Regions from separate parts of the Streptomyces sp. NPDC007863 genome, predicted to be linked through region 3. Evidence: riboswitches for the same ligand, from Rfam matches in the RefSeq annotation. Region 3 holds a riboswitch; each other region holds the start of a gene.
What was found. Region 3 has a riboswitch for thiamine pyrophosphate ahead of thiC (phosphomethylpyrimidine synthase ThiC). Riboswitches for the same ligand answer to the same signal wherever they lie in the genome.
Positions count from the first base shown of each region.

Region 1 (7,631 bases), on a different contig from region 3:
TCCGGAGAAGCCTTCTCCGGCGGTACCGGTCTCGGTGTCGACCCGGACGTCGTGCACGCCATCGCGCGTGAGATCGCGGCCGTGGTCCGCGACGGCGCCCAGATCGCCATCGTCATCGGCGGCGGCAACTTCTTCCGCGGCGCCGAGCTCCAGCAGCGCGGCATGGACCGGGCCCGCTCCGACTACATGGGCATGCTCGGCACCGTGATGAACTGCCTCGCCCTCCAGGACTTCCTAGAGAAGGAGGGCATCGACTCCCGCGTCCAGACCGCCATCACCATGGGCCAGGTCGCCGAGCCGTACATCCCGCTGCGCGCCGTGCGCCACCTGGAGAAGGGCCGCGTGGTCATCTTTGGCGCCGGCATGGGCATGCCGTACTTCTCCACCGACACGACCGCCGCCCAGCGGGCCCTGGAGATCGACGCCGAAGCGCTCCTCATGGGGAAGAACGGCGTGGACGGCGTCTACGACTCCGACCCGAGGACCAACCCCGCCGCGGTCAAGTTCGACGCCCTGGAGTACAGCGAGGTCATCACCCGCGACCTCAAGGTCGCCGATGCCACCGCCATCACCCTGTGCCGCGACAACAAGCTCCCGATCCTCGTCTTCGAACTGCTCGCCGAGGGCAATATCGCGCGCGCCGTGACGGGTGAGAAGATCGGCACACTCGTGAGCGACCAGGGCACCCGGGCCTGACCCAGGCCCGCCCTCAACCGACACAACGCGACGACACGCAGGAGCATGTGGTGATCGAAGAGACCCTCCTCGAGGCCGAGGAGAAGATGGAGAAGGCGGTCGTGGTCGCCAAGGAGGACTTCGCCGCGATCCGCACCGGCCGTGCGCACCCGGCGATGTTCAACAAGATCGTGGCCGACTACTACGGCGCCCTCACCCCCATCAACCAGCTGGCGTCGTTCTCGGTGCCGGAGCCGCGCATGGCCGTGGTGACCCCGTTCGACAAGAGCGCGCTGCGCAACATCGAGCAGGCCATCCGCGACTCGGACCTCGGCGTCAACCCGAGCAACGACGGCAACATCATCCGGGTGACCTTCCCGGAGCTCACCGAAGAGCGCCGCCGCGACTACATCAAGGTCGCCAAGGGCAAGGCCGAGGACTCCAAGATCTCGATCCGCTCCGTGCGCCGCAAGGCCAAGGAGACCATCGACAAGTTCGTCAAGGACGGCGAGGTCGGCGAGGACGAGGGCCGCCGCGCGGAGAAGGAGCTCGACGACACCACCGCGAAGTACGTGGCGCAGGTGGACGAGCTCCTGAAGCACAAGGAAGCCGAGCTCCTCGAGGTCTGATGAACGACTCATCCTGGGGGGCGCCGGCGGCCGGTTCAGGTCTCGGCGGACCCGACCAGGGGCCTGCCCCGGCGGGTCCCGCCCTCGATCGGCACCGGGCGGCGCAGACTCGCCCCATGCCCATCGTGCCCGACGTACCCGCCGGCGGATTCCAGGACGGACACGGACGGGGGGCCGCTCACCCGAGCGGTCCCCTCTTCCGTGACGAGACCCCGCACGAGCACCCGCAGGAGCCCATGCCCAGCCCCGTCCCGCCTCCTCCGCCGTCCTCGGGCCCCACGCCCCGGCAGAAGAAGAGCGCGGGCCGGGACCTGGGCGCGGCGATAGGGGTCGGCGTCGGTCTCGGGGCCGTGATCATCGCGTCCCTGTTCATCTGGAAGCCGGCCTTCGTCGGTGTGGTCGCGGTGGCCGTGGTCGTCGGACTCTGGGAGCTGACCTCCCGGCTCCAGGAGCGCAAGGCGATCAAGGCGCCGCTGGTGCCGCTCGCGGTCGGCGGCGCGGCGATGGTCGTCGCCGGGTACGTGCGGGGCCCCGAGGGCGCCTGGGTCGCGATGGCCCTGACGGCGCTCGCGGTGCTCGTCTGGCGGATGACGGAACCCCCCGAGGGGTATCTGAAGGACGTCACGGCGGGCGTCTTCGCCGCGTTCTACGTGCCGTTCCTGGCGACCTTCGTGGCGATGCTGCTCACCGCCGACGACGGGCCGTGGCGGGTGCTGACCTTCCTGCTGCTCACGGTGGTCAGCGACACCGGGGCGTACGCGGTGGGCTGGCGCTTCGGCAAGCACAAGCTGGCGCCGCGGATCAGTCCGGGCAAGACCCGCGAGGGACTGTTCGGCGCGGTGGCCTTCGCGATGGCGGCCGGCGCGCTGTGCATGCAGTTCCTGATCGACGACGGCATCTGGTGGCAGGGTCTGCTCCTCGGCCTCGCGGTGGCGGCGAGCGCGACGCTCGGCGACCTCGGCGAGTCGATGATCAAGCGCGACCTCGGCATCAAGGACATGGGCACGCTGCTCCCGGGGCACGGGGGCATCATGGACCGCCTGGACTCGCTCCTGCCGACGGCGCCGGTGGTGTGGTTGCTGCTCGCGCTCTTCGTCGGAACGGGTTGACGGACAGCGGGTACTCTGGAAGGGCTCGGGCCTGTGGCCCGGGCCCTTCGTCGTCCTCGCCACCGCGGGGACGGTCCAGTGAGGTCGCCCCGGCATCGCCCTGCCGCACTCCCCGCCGTCGCGGGACGTCCGACCTCGTGCCTGTATGAGGAGAGACGCCGTCGTGGCCCGTCCGCTGCCCGGAGAACTCACTTTCGTCGCCCCGCGCGGGGCCAAGAAGCCGCCGCGGCACCTCGCCGACCTCTCGCCCGCCGAGCGCAAGGAGGCCGTCGCCGCGATCGGCGAGAAGCCCTTCCGCGCCAAGCAGCTGTCGACGCACTACTTCGCGCGGTACGCGCACGACCCCGCCGAGTGGACCGACATCCCGGCCGCCTCGCGGGAGAAGCTGGCCGGCGAGCTGCTGCCCGACCTGATGTCGGTGGTGCGGCACATCTCGTGCGACGACGACACCACCCGCAAGACCCTGTGGCGGCTGCACGACGGCACGCTCGTGGAGTCGGTGCTGATGCGCTACCCGGACCGGGTGACGATGTGCATCTCCTCGCAGGCCGGCTGCGGCATGAACTGCCCGTTCTGCGCGACCGGCCAGGCCGGTCTCGACCGGAACCTCTCGACCGCCGAGATCGTGCACCAGATCGTCGACGGCATGCGCGCGCTGCGCGACGGCGAGGTGCCCGGCGGGCCCGCGCGGCTTTCGAACATCGTCTTCATGGGGATGGGCGAGCCGCTCGCCAACTACAAGCGGGTCGTCGGCGCCATCCGCCGGCTGACCGACCCCGAGCCCGACGGCCTCGGCCTGTCGCAGCGCGGCATCACCGTGTCGACCGTGGGCCTGGTGCCGGCGATGCTGCGCTTCGCCGACGAGGGCTTCAAGTGCCGGCTCGCGGTCTCCCTGCACGCCCCGGACGACGAGCTCCGCGACACGCTGGTGCCGGTGAACACCCGCTGGAAGGTGCGGGAGGTGCTGGACGCGGCGTGGGAGTACGCCGAGAAGTCCGGCCGCCGGGTCTCCATCGAGTACGCCCTCATCCGGGACATCAACGACCAGGCCTGGCGGGGCGACCTGCTGGGCAAGCTGCTCAAGGGCAAGCGGGTGCACGTCAACCTGATCCCGCTGAACCCGACGCCCGGCTCGAAGTGGACCGCCTCCCGGCCGGAGGACGAGAAGGCCTTCGTCGAGGCCATCGCCCGCCACGGCGTGCCGGTCACCGTCCGGGACACCCGGGGCCAGGAGATCGACGGCGCCTGTGGACAGCTCGCCGCCTCCGAACGCTGACCTTGTACCCTGTGCTCGAACACACCTGCATATTCCGACAGGGGAGCGCCACAGCGCTGAGAGTGCGGTAACCGTAGACCGCAGACCCTCTGAACCTCGCCCGGGTCATTCCGGGTAGGAAGTTCGGTCGTAACTCGAGCTGTTGCGCCCTGCCCGCGTCCGGTCCCCGGCCGCGGGCAGGGCCGCGTCTCCTTCTGGTCCCACCCAGGAGGACATACACATGCACACCAAGAAGGCCGCCGCCGTCGCGCTGGCCGCGGCGCTCGGCGTCACGGGCCTGGCCGCCTGCTCCACCGAGTCCGCCCGCGACGCCGCGGGGAAGACCGGGGAGCCCGCGCCGAAGACCGTGACGCTCGTCAGCCACGACTCCTTCAACGCCTCCAAGGAGGTGCTGGCCGAGTTCACGAAGCAGACCGGATTCACGGTCAAGGTCCTCAAGGCCGGTGACGCGGGCGAGGCCGTCAACAAGGAGATCCTGACCAAGGGCTCCCCGCAGGGCGACGTCTTCTTCGGCGTCGACAACACGCTGCTCTCCCGCGCCCTCGACAACGGCATCTTCGTGCCGTACGAGGCGAAGGGCCTGGACCGGGTCCCGGACACCTTCAAGCTCGACAAGGAGCAGCGGGTCACGCCGATCGACACCGGCGACATCTGCGTCAACTACGACAAGAAGTACTTCGCGAACAAGAAGCTGGCGCCGCCGCAGTCCTTCGACGACCTGCTGAAGCCGGAGTACAAGGACCTCCTCGTGGTGGAGAACCCGGAGCGGTCCTCCCCGGGCCTCGGGTTCCTCCTCGGCACGGTCGCGAAGTACGGCGACGCCGGCTGGCAGGACTACTGGAAGAAGCTGAAGGCGAACGGCGTGAAGACCGTCGACAGCTGGGAGCTCGCCTACAACCAGGAGTTCTCCGGTTCGGCCGGCGGCAAGGAGGCCAAGGGCGACCGCCCGCTGGTCGTCTCCTACGCCTCCAGCCCGCCGGTCGAGGTGCTGTACGCGGAGCCGCAGCCGAAGGAGGCCCCCACCGGGGTGTCCACCGGCACCTGCTTCCGCCAGATCGAGTTCGCGGGCCTGCTGAACGGGGCGAAGAACCCCGAGGGCGGCAAGGCGCTGATCGACTTCCTGGTCTCGAAGAAGTTCCAGGACGACATGCCGCTGCAGATGTTCGTGAACCCGGTGGCGAAGGACGCGGCCCTGCCGGAGCTGTTCACGAAGCACGGCGTGGTGATCGAGAAGCCGGAGACGGTGGCGCCGGAGAAGATCGCCGCGCAGCGTGAGGCCTGGATCCAGCAGTGGTCGTCGCTCGTCCTCAAGTGAGGCGCGACCCGAAGGGGAGCGCGGCGCGGCTGGGCCTGATGGCCCTGCCCGTCGCGTTCTTCGCGGTCTTCTTCGCCTGGCCCGTCGCGTCGATCGTCGAGCGCGGGCTGCGGCCCGACGGCGCCTGGGACCTCGGGGCGATCGGAGCGACCCTGGGCCGCTCCGACATCCTCGACGTGCTCGGCTTCACCGTCTGGCAGGCGGCCGCCTCCACCGGGCTCACGCTGCTCGTGGCGCTGCCGGGGGCGTACGTCTTCGCCCGCTTCGACTTCCCCGGGAAGGGCGTGCTGCGCGCGGTCGTCACCGTGCCGTTCGTGCTGCCGACGGTGCTCGTCGGCACGGCGTTCCTGGCGCTCGTGGGGCGGGGCGGCTTCACCGACGAGCTGTGGGGGCTGCGGCTCGACACCACGGTGTGGGCGATCCTCCTCGCGCACGTCTTCTTCAACTACGCGGTCGTCGTCCGGACCGTCGGCGGGCTGTGGGCGCAGCTCGACCCGCGCCAGGAGGAGGCGGCCCGGGTGCTCGGCGCGTCCCGCTGGACGGCCTGGCGGTCGGTGACGCTGCCGGCCCTGGTGCCCGCGGTGTCGGCGGCGGCGCTGATGGTCTTCCTCTTCACCTTCACCTCCTTCGGCGTCGTGCAGATCCTCGGCGGGGACGCGTACACGACGCTGGAGGCGGAGATCTACCGGCAGACGGCCCGGCTGCTCGACCTGCGGACCGCGGCCGTGCTCACGCTCGTGCAGTTCGTCGCGGTGGGCGTGATCCTCGCCGTGCACGCGCGGACGGTGCGGCGGCGGGAGACCGCGCTGCGCCTCGTCCCTCCGGAGCGGACCGCGCGCCGGCCGCGCGGCTTCGGGCAGTGGGCGCTGCTCGGCGGGGTGCTCGCCTCGGTGGCGGTGCTGATCCTGCTGCCGCTCGGGGTGCTGGTGGAGCGTTCCTTCGCGACGCCGGAGGGGTACGGGCTCCGCTACTACCGGGCGCTCGGCTCGCTCGACGAGGCCGGGACGTTCCTGGTGCCGCCGCTGGAGGCGGTCGGGAACTCGCTGCGGTACGCGGTCGCCGCCACGGCCGTCGCGGTGGTGATCGGCGGGCTCGCGGCGGCGGCGCTCACCAGGCGGGCGGGACGGCTGGTGCGGGGCTTCGACGCGCTGCTCATGCTGCCGCTCGGGGTGTCGGCGGTGACCGTCGGCTTCGGGTTCCTCATCACGCTGGACGAGCCGCCGTTCGACCTGCGGGCCAGCTGGATCCTCGTACCGCTCGCGCAGGCGCTGGTCGGCGTGCCGTTCGTCGTCCGGACGATGCTCCCGGTGCTGCGGGCGGTGGACCAGCGGCTGCGGGAGGCGGCGGCGGTGCTGGGGGCCTCGCCGTGGCGGGCCTGGCGGGAGGTGGACCTGCCGCTGGTGCGGCGGGCGCTGCTGATCGCGGCCGGGTTCGCCTTCGCGGTCTCGCTCGGCGAGTTCGGGGCGACCGTCTTCATCGCGCGGCCCGACAACCCGACGCTGCCGGTCGCGGTGGCGCGGCTGCTCGGCCGGCCGGGCGAGCTCAACTACGGGCAGGCGATGGCCCTGTCGACGATTCTGATGGTGGTGTGCGCGGTCTCCCTGCTGCTGCTCGAACGGCTGCGGACCGACCGGACCACCGGGGAGTTCTGATGCTGACCCTTGACGGAGCGACGGTACGGTTCGGGGCGCGGGCGGTCCTCGACGCGGTGGACCTGGAGGTCGCCGAGCACGAGATCGTGTGCGTCCTCGGGCCGAGCGGGTCCGGCAAGTCGACGCTGCTGCGGGCGGTCGCCGGGCTCCAGGCGCTCGACGCGGGCCGGGTGCTGCTCGCGGGCACCGACCAGGAGGGGGTGCCGACGCACCGGCGCGGGGTGGGCCTCATGTTCCAGGACCACCAGCTCTTCCCGCAGAGGGACGTCGCCGGGAACGTCGCCTTCGGGCCCCGGATGCACGGCGTGCCGAAGGAGGAGCGGGCCGCGCGGGTCGAGGAGCTGCTCGACCTGGTGGGCCTGCCGGGCGCCGGGCGGAGGTCGGTCGCCGCGCTGTCCGGCGGCGAGCAGCAGCGGGTGGCGCTGGCGAGGGCGCTGGCGCCGAGGCCCCGGCTGCTGATGCTCGACGAACCGCTGGGGCAGCTGGACCGGGGGCTGCGGGAGCGGCTCGTCGTGGAGCTGCGGGCGCTCTTCGGGCGGCTCGGCACGACGGTCCTCGCCGTCACCCACGACCAGGGCGAGGCGTTCGCGCTCGCGGACCGGGTGGTGGTCATGCGGGACGGGCGGATCGTGCGCTCGGGCACGCCGGTGGACGTGTGGCAGCGGCCGGGCACGGAGTTCGTCGCCCGCTTCCTCGGTTTCGAGAACGTCGTCCCGGCGACGGTGTCCGGGGCGGTGGCGCAGACCGCGTGGGGCCGGATCCCGGTCCCCGACGGCTCCCCGCAGGGTGCGCGGACGCTGCTGGTCCGCCCGGCGGGGGTCCTCGTGACGGACGGGGGCGGCCTCGCCTGCCGGGTCGAGTCCCGTACCTTCCGGGGCCATCACGTCACGGTCGTCCTCCGCCCGGCGGACGGCCCGCCGCTGGAGGCGGAACTCCCGCTGCGGGAGGTGCCGGAGGAGGGCGCGGAGGTGTCGG
Region 1 covers NZ_JBEYEI010000004.1:60,192-67,822, reverse strand. The annotation lists gene pyrH (UMP kinase) at 1-696, shown strand, start outside; gene frr (ribosome recycling factor) at 747-1,304, shown strand; gene ABZ621_RS07560 (phosphatidate cytidylyltransferase) at 1,304-2,413, shown strand; gene rlmN (23S rRNA (adenine(2503)-C(2))-methyltransferase RlmN) at 2,559-3,689, shown strand; TPP riboswitch at 3,719-3,828, shown strand; gene ABZ621_RS07550 (thiamine ABC transporter substrate-binding protein) at 3,910-5,004, shown strand; gene ABZ621_RS07545 (iron ABC transporter permease) at 5,043-6,656, shown strand; gene ABZ621_RS07540 (ABC transporter ATP-binding protein) at 6,656-7,631, shown strand, end outside.
Region 1: it holds a riboswitch for thiamine pyrophosphate, as region 3 does, so the genes downstream of both, ABZ621_RS07550 (thiamine ABC transporter substrate-binding protein) here and thiC (phosphomethylpyrimidine synthase ThiC) in region 3, are expected to answer to the same signal.

Region 2 (7,631 bases), on a different contig from region 3:
CACGCCGAGGACGATCAGGAGGGGGCCGCGCGGCGCCGTGCGACGGTTCGCGCGGCGGGGTCCGGCCGCCGGGGGCTCGGGCGTGGCGAGGCGGCTGGTGTGCTGCACGGCGTGCGGGTCGGTGGCCTCCGGCGCGGGCACCGGGCGGGCGATCACGCTGGTGCGGTCCTCGCCGGTGTCCCGCTGCTCGGTCCTGGCCCGCGGCGGCAGCGCGTCCAGCTGCTCGTCGGTGAGCGCGGCCCGCGCCTCCCGGAGCAGGGCGAGCAGCGCCACGGCGTCGTGCGGCCGCACCTCGGGGTTGCGGGCGGTCGCGGCGGCGACCAGCTCGTCGAGTCCGAGGGGCAGTCCGGGGACGGCGGCGGACGGGGCCGGCACGTCGGTGTTCAGGTGCTGGTACAGGACCTGGGCGGGGGTGTCGCCGGAGTGCGGCTTGCCGCCCGTCAGCATCTCGTACAGGACGACGCCGCAGGCGTACACGTCGGCCCGGGTGTCGGCGGTGCCGTGCTCGATCTGCTCGGGGGCGAGGTACGAGACGGTGCCGAGGACCGCGCCGGTGGTGGCGGTCGCCGAGCCGACCGAGCGGACGAGCCCGAAGTCGGCGACCTTGACCCGGCCGTCGTCCCCTATCAGGACGTTCTCCGGCTTCATGTCCCGGTGCACGAACCCGGCCCGGTGCGCGGCGCCCAGCGCGGCGAGGACCGGCTCCAGGATGTCCAGGGCGGCGCGGGGCTGGAGGGCGCCGCGCTCGCGGAGCACGTCCCGGAGGGTGCAGCCGGAGACGTACTCCATCGCCAGGTAGACGTACGCGCCCTCGGCGCCCTGGTCGAAGACGGCGACCACGTTCGGGTGCGCGAGGCGGGCGACGGACTTCGCCTCGCGGATGAACCGCTCGACGAAGGCCGCGTCGGCGGCCAGGGAGGGGTGCATCACCTTGAGCGCGAGGACGCGGTCGAGGCGGGTGTCGACGGCCCGGTAGACCGTGGCCATCCCGCCGACGGCGATGCGCGCGTCGACGCGGTAGCGGCCGTCGAGCAGCCGCCCGACGAGGGGGTCCTGAAGGGTCGTGTCCACGGCGTCGAGTCTACGAGCCGGTACGGACCCGCCCCGCCCCCCGGCCCCGACCGCAGCACGCTTGTGACGTACCCCGCTCGGGGCCGGCTCCGGGGGCGGGCTCAGAAGGCGGGGCGCTCCGGGTCCAGCCGGGCCAGGCCCTCCGTCGGCGAGGAGGCCTCCGCGAAGTGGCGGCGGGGGATGCGGCCCGCGCGGTGCGCGAGGCGGCCCGCCTCGACCGCGTGGCGCATCGCCGAGGCCATCAGGACCGGCTCCTGGGCCCGGGTCACGGCCGAGGCGAGCATCACCGCCGCGCACCCCAGCTCCATCGCGAGCGCCGCGTCCGAGGCGGTGCCCGCGCCCGCGTCGAGGATCACCGGCACCCCGGCGCGCTCCACGATCAGCTCGAAGTTGTGCGGGTTGCGGATGCCGAGGCCGGAGCCGATGGGGGAGCCGAGCGGCATGATCGCCGCGCAGCCCACGTCCTCCAGCTTCCGGGCCAGGACCGGGTCGTCGTTGGTGTAGGGGAGGACGGTGAAGCCGTCGTCCACCAGGGTCTCGGCGGCGTCGAGGAGCTCCACCCCGTCGGGGAGGAGGGTCCGCTCGTCGGCGACCACCTCCAGCTTGATCCAGTCCGTGCCGAGGGCCTCCCGGGCCAGCCGGGCCGTGAGGACCGCCTCGCCGGCCGTGTAGCAGCCCGCCGTGTTCGGCAGGACGCGGATGCCGAGCCGGTCGAGGACGGAGAGGACCGAGCCCTGCACGGTGGGGTCGAGGCGGCGCATGGCGACCGTGGTGAGTTCGGTGCCGCTCGCCACCAGGGAGCGTTCGAGGACGTCCAGGCTGGGGGCGCCGCCGGTGCCCATGATGAGCCGGGAGGAGAACTCCGTACCGCCGAGGGCGAACACGTCGTCGGACATCGCGCTCAGCCCCCCTGCACCGCGGTGAGGACCTCGACCCGGTCGCCGTCGGCGAGCAGCGTCGCCCCCCACTCGCCGCGCGGCACCACCGTCTCGTTGACGGCGGCGGCGACCCCGGACGGGGCGGTGGTGAGGCCGGTGACCAGGGCCTCCAGGGAGACGGGGGCGGCGAGCACGCGGGGCTCGCCGTTCACGGACACGTTCATGCGGGCTGCTCCTGACGTGCGGAGAGGGCGGTGGGGAAGCGGCGGGGGGAGAAGGGGCGCGCCTCGTCGGGCAGGACGCCGGTGGTGAGCACCTCCGCCATGACGTCGCCGGTGACGGGGGTGAGGAGGATCCCGTTGCGGTAGTGGCCGGTGGCCAGGTCGAGGCCGGGCAGGGCGGTCGGGCCGAGCATCGGGGCGTTGTCGGGGGAGCCGGGGCGCAGTCCGGCGAGGGTCTCGGTGAGCGGCAGCTCGGTGAGGCCGGGGACCAGCTCGTGGGCGTCGCGGAGGAGCTCGTACACCCCGCCGGCGGTCACCGTGGTGTCCCAGCCCAGCTCCTCGCTGGTGGCGCCGACGACCAGCTCGCCGTTCTCGCGCGGCACCAGGTAGACGTGGCTGCCGCGGACCACCGCCCGCACGGTGCGGGAGAGGAAGGGGGCGTACGGGGCGGGGATCCGCAGCCGCAGGACCTGGCCCTTCACCGGGCGGACCGGCGGCAGCACCGACGGCGGCACGCCCGCGAGCCGGCCGCTGAGGCTGCCGGCGGCGAGGACGGTCCGGCCTGCGGAGAGCGCCGTGCCGTCGCGCAGGACGGCTCCGGTCGCCCGGTCGCCCGCCACCGTGAGCCGCTCGGCGAGCGCCCGGTGGAAGACCACCCCGGCCCGCTCGCAGGCGGTGAGCAGCGCGGCGGCCAGCCGGCGCGGGTCGACCTGGTGGTCGCCGTCGACCCGGAGTCCGCCGCGCACCCCGGGCGCCAGCATGGGTTCGAGGCGGCGGCACTCGCGGCCGCTGAGCCACTCGGAGTCGAGTCCGCAGCGGGTCTGGAGGGCGTGCAGTTCGCGCAGGTGGGCGCGGTCGTCGGCGTCGAGCGCGACGGCCAGGGTGCCGCAGGCGCGGTAGCCGACGTCGAGGCCGGTGGCCTCCTCCAGCTCGGCCGTGAAGGCCGGGTAGCGCGCGGCGGAGGCGAGGTTGAGCCCGAGGAGGGTCTCCTCGCCGTAGTGCAGTTCGGTGACGGCGGCGAGCATGCCGGCCGCGACCCGCGCGGCGCCGCCGCCCGGTTCGGGGTCGGCCACCGCTACGGTCAGTCCGCGCTGGGCCGCCCGCCAGGCCGTGACGAGGCCGATGACGCCCCCGCCGATCACGAGGACGTCGGTGACCTGATGGTCTTCTGTTCCTTCGGAAGAACGCATGGGCGTTCCCGCCCCTCCCTTCGCCGGCATGACCCGGATCAGGTTCGTACGGTCGGAGGCCGGTCAGCCTCCCTCTCAGCCCGGTGCGTCCGGGCTCCCGCGAGTGGTGTGTGCCCGCCACCCTAGCCCCCGTCGGCGGAGCTCCACAGGGGGCCTCCTATCTGACGGTTCGTCAGATGCGTATGGTGGGCGGGTGAGCGAGCAGAAGCAGACCCAGCGGCACGTGGTGATCGTCGGCGCGGGCATGGCGGGCGTACAGACCGCCGTCGCCCTGCGCGAGCAGGGCTTCGAGGGCCCCGTCACCCTCATCGGCGCCGAACCCCACCAGCCCTACGACCGGCCCCCGCTCTCCAAGGCGGTCCTCCTCGGAAAGGCCGAGCACTCCGCCTTCGACGTCGACTTCGAGTCACTCGGCGTCGACCTCCGCCTCGGCCTCGACGTCACCGGACTGCGCCCCGCCGACCGCGAACTCGACACCGAGGCGGGCCCCGTCCCGTACGACGCCCTCGTCCTCGCCACCGGCGCCCACCCCCTCACCCTCCCCGGCACCGAGGGCGTCCCCGGCGTCCACCTGCTGCGCACCCTCGACGACGCCGTCCGCCTCGGCCCCGTCCTGGCCGGCGGCGGCTCCGTCGTCGTGGTCGGCGCCGGCTGGATCGGCGCCGAGTTCGCCACCGCCGCCCGCGAGGCCGGCTGCGCCGTCACCGTCGTCGAGGCCGCCCCCCTCCCGCTCGCCGGCGCCCTGCCCGACGAGGTCACCACCGCCATGGCCGGCTGGTACGCCGAGAGCGGCGCCGAACTCCTCACCCACGCGCGCGTGGCCACCGTCCGCCCCGGCGCCGTCGTCCTCGCCGACGGCCGCGAACTCCCCGCCGACGCCGTCGTCGTCGGCATCGGCGCCCGCCCCGCCACCGACTGGCTCGCGGGCTCCGGCATCGCCCTCGACCCCAGCGGCGCCGTCACCGCCGACGAGCGGCTGCGCACCTCCCTGCCCGACGTGTACGCGGTCGGCGACTGCGCCTCCTTCCCCTCCGCCCGCTACGGGGAGCGCCTCCTCGTCCACCACTGGGACAACGCCCTCCAGGGCCCCCGCACGGTCGCCGCCGACCTCACCGGAGCCGACGGCGCCGCCCCGGCGCCGTACGACCCCGTCCCGTACTTCTGGTCCGAGCAGTTCGGCCGCTTCGTCCAGTACGCCGGCCACCACACCGGCGCCGACACCCTCGTGCGGCGCGGGGACGCGTCCGGCGCCTCCTGGGCGGTGCTCTGGCTGCGCGACGGAGTGCCGGTCGCGCTCCTCGCCGTCGGCCGCCCCCGCGACCTCGCCCAGGGCCGCAAGCTCATCGAGGCCGGCACCCCCGTCGACCCCGAGCGGGCCGCCGACCCGGCCGTGCCGCTCAAGTCCGCCGTCCGCTGACAACCCGGACGGCGGCGGCCGGGGCGGGCCCGACTACCGACTGTCGGTCCCGGATGGCAGGCTTGTCCCGTGACCGAGATTGACGCAAACATCGATGCTCTCGTCCCCGCCTGGCTCTACCTCCCCGACATCGCGGAGATGCTCGACGTCGAGGTGACGCGGGTGCGGCAGCTGGTGAAGGAGGGCCAGCTGATCGCCGTGCGCCGCGGAGAGAACAACGCGCTCCAGGTGCCCGCCGCCTTCATCCAGGGAGACAAGGTCGTCAAGGGCCTCGCCGGCACCCTGACGCTCCTGCGGGACGACGGCTTCTCCGACGAGGAGATGCTGGAGTGGCTCTTCACCGAGGACCCGAGCCTGCCCGGCACCCCCGCGCAGGCCCTCGGCGAGAATCGCGGTACGGAGGTGAAGCGCCGCGCCCAGGCGCTCGCCGTCTGACCCACCGAAACCCGGGACGCCCGAGTCCGTGACTCCGGGGGTCCGAGACACCCCGGAGCCCGGGACACCGGCTTCCGGACACCGAACCACCACCGCCGGTGCCGCGGCCCCCGCGCCGCGGCACCGGCACCACCCGACGGGGGGAACCACCATGCCCACGCCTCGTGAGCGGCTCGCCGACGCCCGGCTCTACCTGTGCACCGACGCCCGGAAGCGCCAGGGCGACCTGCCCGCCTTCCTCGACGCCGTGCTCTCCTCCGGCGTCGACATCGTGCAGCTCCGCGACAAGGGCATGGAGGCCGGCGAGGAGCTGGAGCACCTCGCCGTCCTCGCCGAGGCCTGCCGCCGCCACGGCAAGCTCCTCGCCGTGAACGACCGGGCCGACGTCGCCCACGCCATCGGCTCCGACGTCCTCCACCTCGGCCAGGGCGACCTGCCCGTCCCCGCCGCCCGCGCCGTCCTCGGCGACCAGGTGCTCATCGGCCGCTCCTGCCACGCCGAGTCCGAGGCCGCCGCGGCCGCCGCCGAACCCGGCGTCGACTACTTCTGCACCGGCCCCTGCTGGCCCACCCCCACCAAGCCCGGGCGGTACGCCCCCGGCCTCGACCTGGTGCGGTACGCCGCGGGGCTCGCCCAGGACCGCCCCTGGTTCGCCATCGGCGGCATCGACGAGACCAACCTCGACCAGGTCCTCGACGCCGGAGCCCGCCGCATCGTCGTGGTCCGCGCGCTCACCGAGGCCGACGACCCGGCCGCGGCCGCCGCCTCCCTCGCCAAGCGCGTCCGGGAGCGGGCAGGCGCCTGACGCCGACGGCCCGCCCCCGCGGGATCCGCCCCGACGACCCGCCCCGGCGGGCCTCGTACCGCTGTCCGAAAAGGTGTCCACTCCTCGGACGCGGATACCGCGCCCCGCTGGACCCCGTCTAACCTGCCCGTATGGCCCTTGGAACCGCTTCCGTCCGTACGGACCGCGCCCGCACGGTCCGCGAGATCCTCGCCGCCGGGACGTCGTACTCCTTCGAGTTCTACGCGCCCCGGACGGCCAAGGGCGAGCAGGTCCTCTGGAACGCCATGCGCCGCGTCGAGGCCGTCGGCCCCAGCTTCGTCTCCGTGACCTACGGAGCCGGCGGCTCCACCCGCGGCGGCACCGTCAAGGCCACCCAGAAGATCGCCTCGGACACCACCCTCACCCCGGTCGCCCACCTCACCGCCGTCGACCACTCCGTCGCCGAGCTGCGCAACGTCCTCGGGCAGTACGCCGACGCCGGCATCCGCAACATGCTGGCGCTCCGCGGCGACCCGCCGGGCGACCCGCTGGGCGACTGGGTCGAGCACCCCGAGGGCGTCCGGTACGCCGCCGACCTGGTCCGGCTCATCAAGGAGTCCGGCGACTTCTGCGTCGGCGTCGCCGCCTTCCCCGAGATGCACCCCCGGTCCGCGGACTGGGACACCGACGTCCGCCACTTCGTCGACAAGTGCCGGGCCGGCGCCGACTACGCGGTCACCCAGATGTTCTTCGACCCCGAGAACTACCTGCGGCTGCGCGACAGCGTCGAGAAGGCCGGCTGCGAGACCCCGATCATCCCCGAGGTCATGCCCGTCGTGAACGTGAAGACGCTCGACCGGCTGCCCCAGCTCAGCAACGCCGCCTTCCCCCCGGATGTGAAAGAACGCATCCTCGCGGTCAAGGACGACCCCGCCGCTGTACGCTCCATCGGTATCGAGTTCGCGACGGAGTTCTGCGCGCGCCTGCTGGCCGAGGGTGTCCCCGGACTGCACTTCATCACGCTCAACAGCTCCACCGCGACGCTCGAGATCTACGAGAATCTCGGACTGCACCAGCAGTCCTGACCGGTCGTACCCGCCCCGACCCGCGGCGGAGGCCGTAGAGAGGGGCGGCGGGGCATGGGGTGGACGGTCCTCTACATCGCGTTCGGCCTGGTGGCGCTCTGGCTGCTCGGCGAGGTGCTCCTCCAGTACAAGGCACGGCTGCGCTGGCGGATCCTCGCCTTCTGCGGCTTCCTCGGCGTGGTCGCCGGCGTGCTCCTTCCCTCCGTGGCGGTGATCGTCGCCGGCGCGGTCGCCTTCGCCGTCGGCCAGACCTTCGTGACCCTCTCCTTCCGCCGCGGCTTCTCCACCGGCTGGGCGATCGGCGGCACCCCCGGCGCCAGCCGCCGCCGCAAGGCGGGCCCCGCCCCCGAGGCCGGCCCCACCCTGGAGGTCTCCGGCTTCTCCTACGACGACCCCGCCGCGGCCCACACCCCCGGCCCCGACGCCGAGGGACCGCTCCCGGCCGACGCCCCCGCCTACGTCCACGAACCGCAGCCCCTGCCCGAGGACACCGGCCAGTACGGCGTCTACGACCCGCAGCCGTCCGGCTACGCGCAGCAGCCCGGGTACGACACCACCGGCTACGCCT
Region 2 covers NZ_JBEYEI010000002.1:262,007-269,637, forward strand. The annotation lists gene pknB (Stk1 family PASTA domain-containing Ser/Thr kinase) at 1-1,071, opposite strand, end outside; gene ABZ621_RS03820 (thiazole synthase) at 1,173-1,967, opposite strand; gene thiS (sulfur carrier protein ThiS) at 1,973-2,173, opposite strand; gene thiO (glycine oxidase ThiO) at 2,170-3,360, opposite strand; TPP riboswitch at 3,358-3,471, opposite strand; gene ABZ621_RS03835 (FAD-dependent oxidoreductase) at 3,554-4,777, shown strand; gene ABZ621_RS03840 (Rv2175c family DNA-binding protein) at 4,847-5,212, shown strand; gene thiE (thiamine phosphate synthase) at 5,364-6,017, shown strand; gene metF (methylenetetrahydrofolate reductase [NAD(P)H]) at 6,149-7,063, shown strand; gene ABZ621_RS03855 (hypothetical protein) at 7,118-7,631, shown strand, end outside.
Region 2: it holds a riboswitch for thiamine pyrophosphate, as region 3 does, so the genes downstream of both, thiO (glycine oxidase ThiO) here and thiC (phosphomethylpyrimidine synthase ThiC) in region 3, are expected to answer to the same signal.

Region 3 (7,631 bases):
CCTCCCGTACCGCCGACGCCGGTCACCCCTCCCGTACGACCGCCGCAGGCGCCCCGCTCCGCCCGGCCGCCGCCGCGGCCCGCCCCGTACGGCCGCCGCGCACGCGTCACTTCGCGCGGCGCCGCCGTCCGCCGCGGCCCGCCGCCCGGCCGCCGGCCTCCGCCGCCGAGGGACGGTCGGCCGAGACCACGAGCGCCGCGAGTGCCGTCGTGACCGGCACCGAGGCGACCAGACCGATCGAGCCGACCAGCGTCCGGACGATCTCCTCCGCCACCAGCTCGCTGTTGGCCACCGTCCCCATGCTGCTCTCCGCGATGGTGAAGAGCAGGAGCAGCGGGAGTGAGGCGCCGGCGTAGGCCAGGACCAGCGTGTTCACCACCGAGGCGATGTGGTCGCGGCCGATCCGGATCCCGGCCCGGTACAGGGCGCGCGGTCCCATGTCCGGATCGGCCTGGTGCAGTTCCCAGACGGCCGAGGTCTGGGTGACGGTGACATCGTCCAGGACACCGAGCGAACCGATGATCACACCGGCGAGCAGCAGGCCGGACATGTCGATCTCCGGGTAGAGGCCGTGGATCAGCCCGGTGTAGTCGTCGGTGTTGCCGCTGAGCGAGGCCCAGCCGATGAAGAAGGAGCCGAGCAGGCCGATCAGGAGCAGCGAGATCAGCGTGCCCAGGACCGCGACCGAGGTCCGGGCCGAGAGGCCGTGGCACATGTAGAGGGCGAGCAGCATGATCGCGCTCGACCCGACCACCGCCACGATCAGCGGGTTCGACCCCTCCAGGATCGCGGGCAGGATGAAGAGGGTGAGCACCAGGAAGCTCGCCGCGAGCGCGATCAGCGCCATGACGCCCCGCATGCGGCCGACGAGCACGACGGCGAGCGCGAAGATGCCGGCGAGGACCGCCATCGGCACCTTCCGGTTCACGTCCGTCACCGAGTACTGCAGGTCCTTCGGGGCGTCGGGGGCGTAGGCGACCACCACGCCCTGGCCTTCCTCCAGTTGGCGCGGGGCGTCCGGCTGGACGATCTCGGTGAACTGCCGCCCCTTGTCCGGACCGCTGGTGACCTCGATCGTCGCCTTCTCGCACTGCCCCTGCTGCGCGTTGACCGCCTCGCGGCCCTGCGGAGTGGAGGTGTCGCCGGTGGGCGGCACCTGCGCGGCGTTCACGTCCTTGCAGTCCACCTGCTCGACCGCCACGACCTTGCCCTGCTCGGTCTGCCGGTCGAAGCCGACGCCGGTCCGCTCGTGCGCCGGAGTGCCACCGGGCCAGAGCACCACGAGGCCGACGACCACGGCGGTGGCGAAGGGGATGAGGACGGCCGCGATGACTCTTCGCAGATGGCGCGAGACGGGCGCGGCGGGCCCGTGGCTGTGGCTGTGCCCATGGCCGGAACCGTGGTCCGGACCGGGCCGGCCGAAACCGTGCCCGTGCTCGTGGCCGTGCTCGTGGCCGTGCGGATCGGGGGACTGCTGGGGGGGAGTCACCGACCGATCATCGCAAGAACGGTGGGGGCCCACTGTTCAGCACGCCCGGGAGGGCGCTAGCCTCGTGACACCTTTGCACACGCGGGAGCTCGGAGCACCGGGCTGAGAGGGCGCTGATCACCGTACGCACACGTACGGGAGGAGGCTGCGCCGACCGCCGAACCTGTTACCGGGTAATGCCGGCGTAGGGAGATTCGGTCACATGACCCTTCAGGATGCACGCACGCCTGCTTCCAGCCAGGACGAGCGCACGCCGGGCTGGCACAAGGGATACGTCGAGGGCTCCCGCCCCGACCTCCGGGTGCCCGTCCGCCAGGTGCACCTCACCAACGGCAAGGACGTGACGCTGTACGACACGTCCGGCCCGTACACCGACCCCGCCGTCGACACCGACGTGCGCCGGGGCCTGCTCCCGCTCCGCGAGAACTGGATCATCGCGCGCGGCGACACCGAGGAGTACCCGGGCCGCCCGGTCCGCCCCGAGGACGACGGCATCAAGCACACCTCGCCGCGCGGCGGCGGGCTCAAGAACCTCGACGCGGTCTTCCCCGGCCGTCCGCGGCTGCCCCGCCGGGGCCGCGACGGGCAGGCCGTGACCCAGCTCGCGTACGCCCGCCGGGGCGAGATCACCCCGGAGATGGAGTACGTGGCGATCCGGGAGAACGTCTCCCCCGAGGTCGTCCGCGAGGAGATCGCGGCGGGCCGCGCGGTGCTTCCGGCCAACGTCAACCACCCGGAGATCGAGCCGATGATCATCGGCAAGCGGTTCCTGGTGAAGGTCAACGCCAACATCGGCAACTCCGCCGTCACCTCCTCCATCGAGGAGGAGGTGGAGAAGATGACCTGGGCGACCCGCTGGGGCGCCGACACGGTCATGGACCTGTCCACCGGCCGCAACATCCACACCACCCGCGAGTGGGTGCTGCGCAACTCCCCCGTGCCGATCGGCACCGTGCCGCTCTACCAGGCCCTGGAGAAGGTCGACGGCAAGGCCGAGGAACTGACCTGGGAGATCTACAAGGACACGGTCATCGAGCAGGCCGAGCAGGGCGTGGACTACATGACCGTGCACGCCGGCGTACTCCTGCCGTACGTGCCGCTCACCGCGCGCCGCAAGACCGGCATCGTCTCGCGCGGCGGCTCGATCATGGCCGCCTGGTGCCTCGCGCACCACAAGGAGAACTTCCTCTACACGAACTTCGAGGAGCTCTGCGAGATCCTCGCGGCGTACGACGTCACGTACTCGCTCGGCGACGGTCTGCGCCCCGGCTCGATCGCGGACGCCAACGACGACGCCCAGTTCGCGGAGCTGCGCACGCTCGGCGAGCTGAACACGATCGCCAAGCGCCACAACGTGCAGACGATGATCGAGGGCCCGGGCCACGTCCCGATGCACAAGATCAAGGAGAACATCGACCTCCAGCAGGAGATCTGCGAGGAGGCGCCGTTCTACACGCTCGGCCCGCTGACCACGGACGTCGCGCCCGCCTACGACCACATCACCTCCGGCATCGGCGCGGCGATGATCGCCTGGTGGGGCACCGCGATGCTCTGCTACGTGACGCCCAAGGAGCACCTGGGCCTGCCGAACCGCGACGACGTGAAGACCGGTGTCATCACGTACAAGATCGCGGCACACGCGGCGGACCTGGCCAAGGGGCACCCGGGCGCGCAGGAGTGGGACGACGCGCTCTCCGACGCGCGCTTCGAGTTCCGCTGGGAGGACCAGTTCAACCTGGCCCTCGACCCGGACACCGCCCGTGAGTTCCACGACGAGACGCTGCCGGCGGAGCCCGCGAAGACCGCCCACTTCTGCTCGATGTGCGGTCCGAAGTTCTGCTCGATGAAGATCTCCCAGGACATCCGCCGTGAGCACGGCGGTGACCTGAAGAAGGACGAGATCGAGGCCGGCATGGCCGAGAAGTCGGCGGAGTTCGCCGCCTCCGGCAACCGCGTCTACCTGCCGATGGCGGAGTAGCGACCGGCCGTACGAGACCCACCCCGGCCCGCGGTCCACGGGGGGATCGCGGGCCGGGGTGCGTCACGGGGGCGGGGGCCCCGCGTCCCGGCCGGGGTCGGTGGCCGTGGCCGTGAGGGCGGCCTGGAGGAAGGGGACGACGCCGCGCTCCAGGAGGGCGTGGCGCCAGGCGGCGCGGGCCCGGGCGAGTTCGTCGTCGGGGGCGCCGGTCTCGGCGGGGCTGTTGCGGAGGGCGGTCAGGAGGAGCCCGGCGCCCGCGCAGAGCAGTCCGGCGGCGGCGAGGGCGCCGAAGACCAGGCCGGCGGTGAGCAGTGTGGTGCCGAGGGCGGCGTCCGGGGCGAGCCAGCGGACCACGGCGCCGACCAGGAGGAAGATCGCGGCGGCGGCGCCGGCGAGGACCGGGACGAGGACGATGAGGACCGCGACGGCGCCCGGGGACTCGTCGGGGGCGGGGGTCCGGGGGCGGTTGGAGGCGGCACGGTCCGCTTCGCGGACCTTGGTGAAGTGCTCGTACTCGCTCGCCGCCGCGGCGGTGATCAGCGCTGTCGCGTTCAGGGCCATCGCGCGCAGCTGACCGATGGTCAGCCGGGTGCCCGCTCCGGCGAGTTCCGGCCGTTCCGGAGCGGTGCGCAGTGCGTCGTCGAGGACCCGCTCGTACTCGGCGCGGTCCTCGGTCAGCAGGTGCGGAGCCACGTTCATGTGCATCCCCCGATGCTCGATGGGCCGGGACCGGCCGTGCGGAACGGCGGTCCGGGCGGAAGCGGAGGAGAGCCTGCCTAACTGGGGAGACCGATGGTAGGGCCGTGACCGTGCGCGCTGACAGGGGGTTTCCGGAATTCGCCCGCTCCGGATGCACAGGGTGGGGGTCAGTCCCCCAGCGGGAGTTGGACCACCAGCAGCTTTCCGGCCATGGTGACACCGCCGTCCATGGCGATGGCGAGACCGTCGGCGTAGACGTGCGGGCCGTCGACGACCGGGCGGGACTCCTCCTCGCCGTCCTCCGTGCCGACCTGGCCGAGGAGGTACGGGATCGGGCTGTGGCCGTGCACGATCCGGGAGCCGCCGTAGGTGCCGAGCAGCTCCTGGACGGCCTGCGGGCCGCCCTCGTCGCGGAAGGCGAAGCGCTTGGTGAACTTCCGGAAGAGGTCCCAGACCTCGTCGGCGTCGTTGCGCGTGAGGACCTCGTGGACCGTGTCGTTGACGTCCTCGATCGTCTGGCCGTATTCGAGGTACGCGGTGGTGTCCGAGTGCAGCAGGAGGTGGTCGTCCTCGCGGACGACGGCGTCGAGCCGGGACATCCACTGGAGGTGGACGTCCTGGAGGCGGTCCATGTCGTGCTTCTGGCCGCCGTTGAGCAGCCAGGCGGCCTGGAAGGTGGCGGTGCCGGCCCCGGAGTTGACGGGAGTGTCGCCGAAGCGCTTGGCGCCGATGAGGAGCAGCTCGTGGTTGCCCATGAGCGCCTTGCAGTAGCCGCCGGCGGCGGCCGCCTCGGCGGAGAGCCGCATGACGAGGTCGATGACGCCGATGCCGTCGGGTCCGCGGTCGGTGAAGTCGCCGAGGAACCAGAGCCGGGCGTTGCCCGCGGCCCAGCCGCCGTTCTCGTCCACGAGGCCCTGGGCGCGGAGGGCGGCGACGAGCTCGTCGAGGTAGCCGTGGACGTCGCCGACGACGTAGAGCGGCCCGGGGCCGTCGCCGGTGGGCACGGGCGCGGGAGCGGCGGCCGGGGCGACGGGGACCTGGAGGGTGTCGCCGCGCTGGATGACCGGGAGGTCGCGCTCGGTGGGCGTGTACCCGTCCGGGAAGTCGTCGGGGAAGCCGTCCGCACCGGGGTGGGCGGAGGCGGCGACGGGTGCGGCGGCCGAGGCGGCGGCCAGGGGATGGGCGGCACCGGCGGGCGCGCCCGGGACCGGAGGCTCGGGGTACGCGACCGGTTCGGGGCGTACGGGGGCCTCGGCGTAGGCGGCGGGTTCGGGGCGCGCAGCGGCCTCGGGGTACGCGGGTGCCTCGGGGTACGAGGGGGCCTTGGGCCCTGCCGGGGGTTCCGGGAACGCGACCGGCTCGGGGTACGCGGCCGGGCGGGTGCCCAGGTGGAGCGTGGGGTCGGCGGGCGGGGCCGGCGGCTCGCCCGCGTGGCCCTGCACGGGCACCCGGGCGTACGGGGGTACGCGGAAGTCACGCAATGTCGCCGTGCGTTCCACGGGATCCTGCCCGGCCCCCTGAGTCATCGACCCCTCCACCACCGTCGCGATGCCCTGCACATCGCGGACCGGCCTGGTCGGGGGGTCCGCGGTGTCGTGCGCCCATCATAGGAATGAGGGTCCGCCTGTGTGACGCACCAGGGGTGGTGAATCCGGGTTCGCTCCGGGTTCACCGGTTGTTTCGCCCGAATTGAGAAGGTCCAGTCCAGGGTCGGGTCCGGTGGGGTGCCCGGTTTCGCCGTCTCCGCCCACGGGCAGGGACGGGACGGCGCTCGTTCTCGGGGTCGTGCTGCGTCGTGCCGGGGCGGGCTCGCCTCGTGCTGCGCGTCGCCCCCGGGGTGGTGCTCGGTCGTACTCGGGTGATGCTCGGTCACTCGGGTGGTGCTCGGTTACTCGGATGGTGCGGGGGCGTTCGTCCGGCCGCTCTTTCGGCGCGGCCGGAGTCCGGAGGGTGACGTCGGTCGTCCGGGCCTGTGGCCCGTCAGTCCTTCGCGGGTGAGCGCGGCGGGCTCACCGTCGTCCGCGGCGACCGGCGCTGCGAGGAGGTGCGGACGATCAGCTCGGTCGGTATCACCTGTTCGAGCGGACCGTCGCCCTCGATCCCTTCGATGGCGTCGATGAGGAGCTGGACGACGGCGGTGCCGATGCGCCGCGGTTTGAGCGAGAGCGTCGTGATGGGCGGTTCGGTGGTGGCGTAGACGGTGGACTCGCTGCAGCACACGATCAGCAGGTCGTCCGGGACGCGCAGCCCGTAGCGGCGGGCGGCGGCGAGGAGGTCGGTGCCGTTGGGGTCGAAGAGGCCGTAGACGGCGTCGGGACGGTCGGGGCGGGCGAGCAGCCGGTCGGCCGCGACGGCGCCCGCGCACGGGTCGTGCGCCGGGTAGGCCTCGTAGACGGGGTCCTGTCCGACCCGCTCGCACCAGTTGAGGTACGCGGTGGTGGAGAGGCGGGTGTAGGTGTCGGTGGTGGTGCCGGTGAGGAGGCCGATCCGGCGTGCGCCGGCGTCGGCGAGGTGGTCGAGGAGGGCGAGGACGGCGGCCTCGTGGTCGTTGTCGACCCAGGCGGTCACCGGGAGCGTGCCGGCGGGGCGTCCGTCGGAGACGACGGGGAGGCCCTGGCGGACGAGCTCGGTGACGACCGGGTCGTGGTCGGAGGGGTCGATGACGACGGTGCCGTCGAGGGCGACGTTCGACCAGACGTCATGGCGTGATGTCGCGGGGAGGATGACGAGGGCGTAGCCGCGGGCGAGCGCGGCCGACGTGGCGGCCCTGGCCATCTCCGCGAAGTAGGCGAACTCCGTGAAGGTGAAAGGTTCATCCCCGTATGTCGTCACGGTCAGGCCGATGAGTCCCGACTTGCCGGTGCGGAGCGTGCGGGCCGCCGCGGAGGGGCGGTAGCCCAGCCGGTCGGCGACCTCGCGGACGTGCCTGCGGGTGGCGTCCGGGAGTCGGCCCTTGCCGTTGAGCGCGTCGGAGACAGTCGTGATGGAGACCCCGGCGGCGGCGGCCACGTCCCGGATGCCTGCCCGGCCCTGCCGGTTTCCCCGGGTCTGTGCCCGGCTCACCTGGTGCTTCCCTGCTGCTGTCATGGCGAGCCGATAGTAGGGCGATGTGGGGTGGGCGGGACGGTCGCATATGCAGGCATTGACAGGCACGTTTCTGCATGGTCGAGCAGGCTCAAATAGAAGAGAATCCAAGGTAGTTGGGGGTTTCTTCATGCGACTTGATGTTGTCCGGCGGGATGGGCCTGGTGTGGGGGCCAGGTCTCGAAGAGGTCTCAACTCACCTCTACGGGGGACGCGCGCCACGGCGCTCGCCACCGGCGCGCGCCACCCGTGCGCGCGCCCCCTCGCTCGGGGCGGACGGGCGGAGGGGGTTTTCCACAGCGTTGCAGGGCTGTTGTCCACAGCCCATTCGCAGCGGGCCGGAATCCTCATAAAGTGAGAAGCATTGGCGGTACGGACGGT
Region 3 covers NZ_JBEYEI010000008.1:68,129-75,759, forward strand. The annotation lists gene ABZ621_RS14675 (YibE/F family protein) at 107-1,522, opposite strand; TPP riboswitch at 1,561-1,697, shown strand; gene thiC (phosphomethylpyrimidine synthase ThiC) at 1,692-3,467, shown strand; gene ABZ621_RS14685 (hypothetical protein) at 3,531-4,172, opposite strand; gene ABZ621_RS14690 (metallophosphoesterase) at 4,334-5,707, opposite strand; gene ABZ621_RS14695 (LacI family DNA-binding transcriptional regulator) at 6,147-7,253, opposite strand.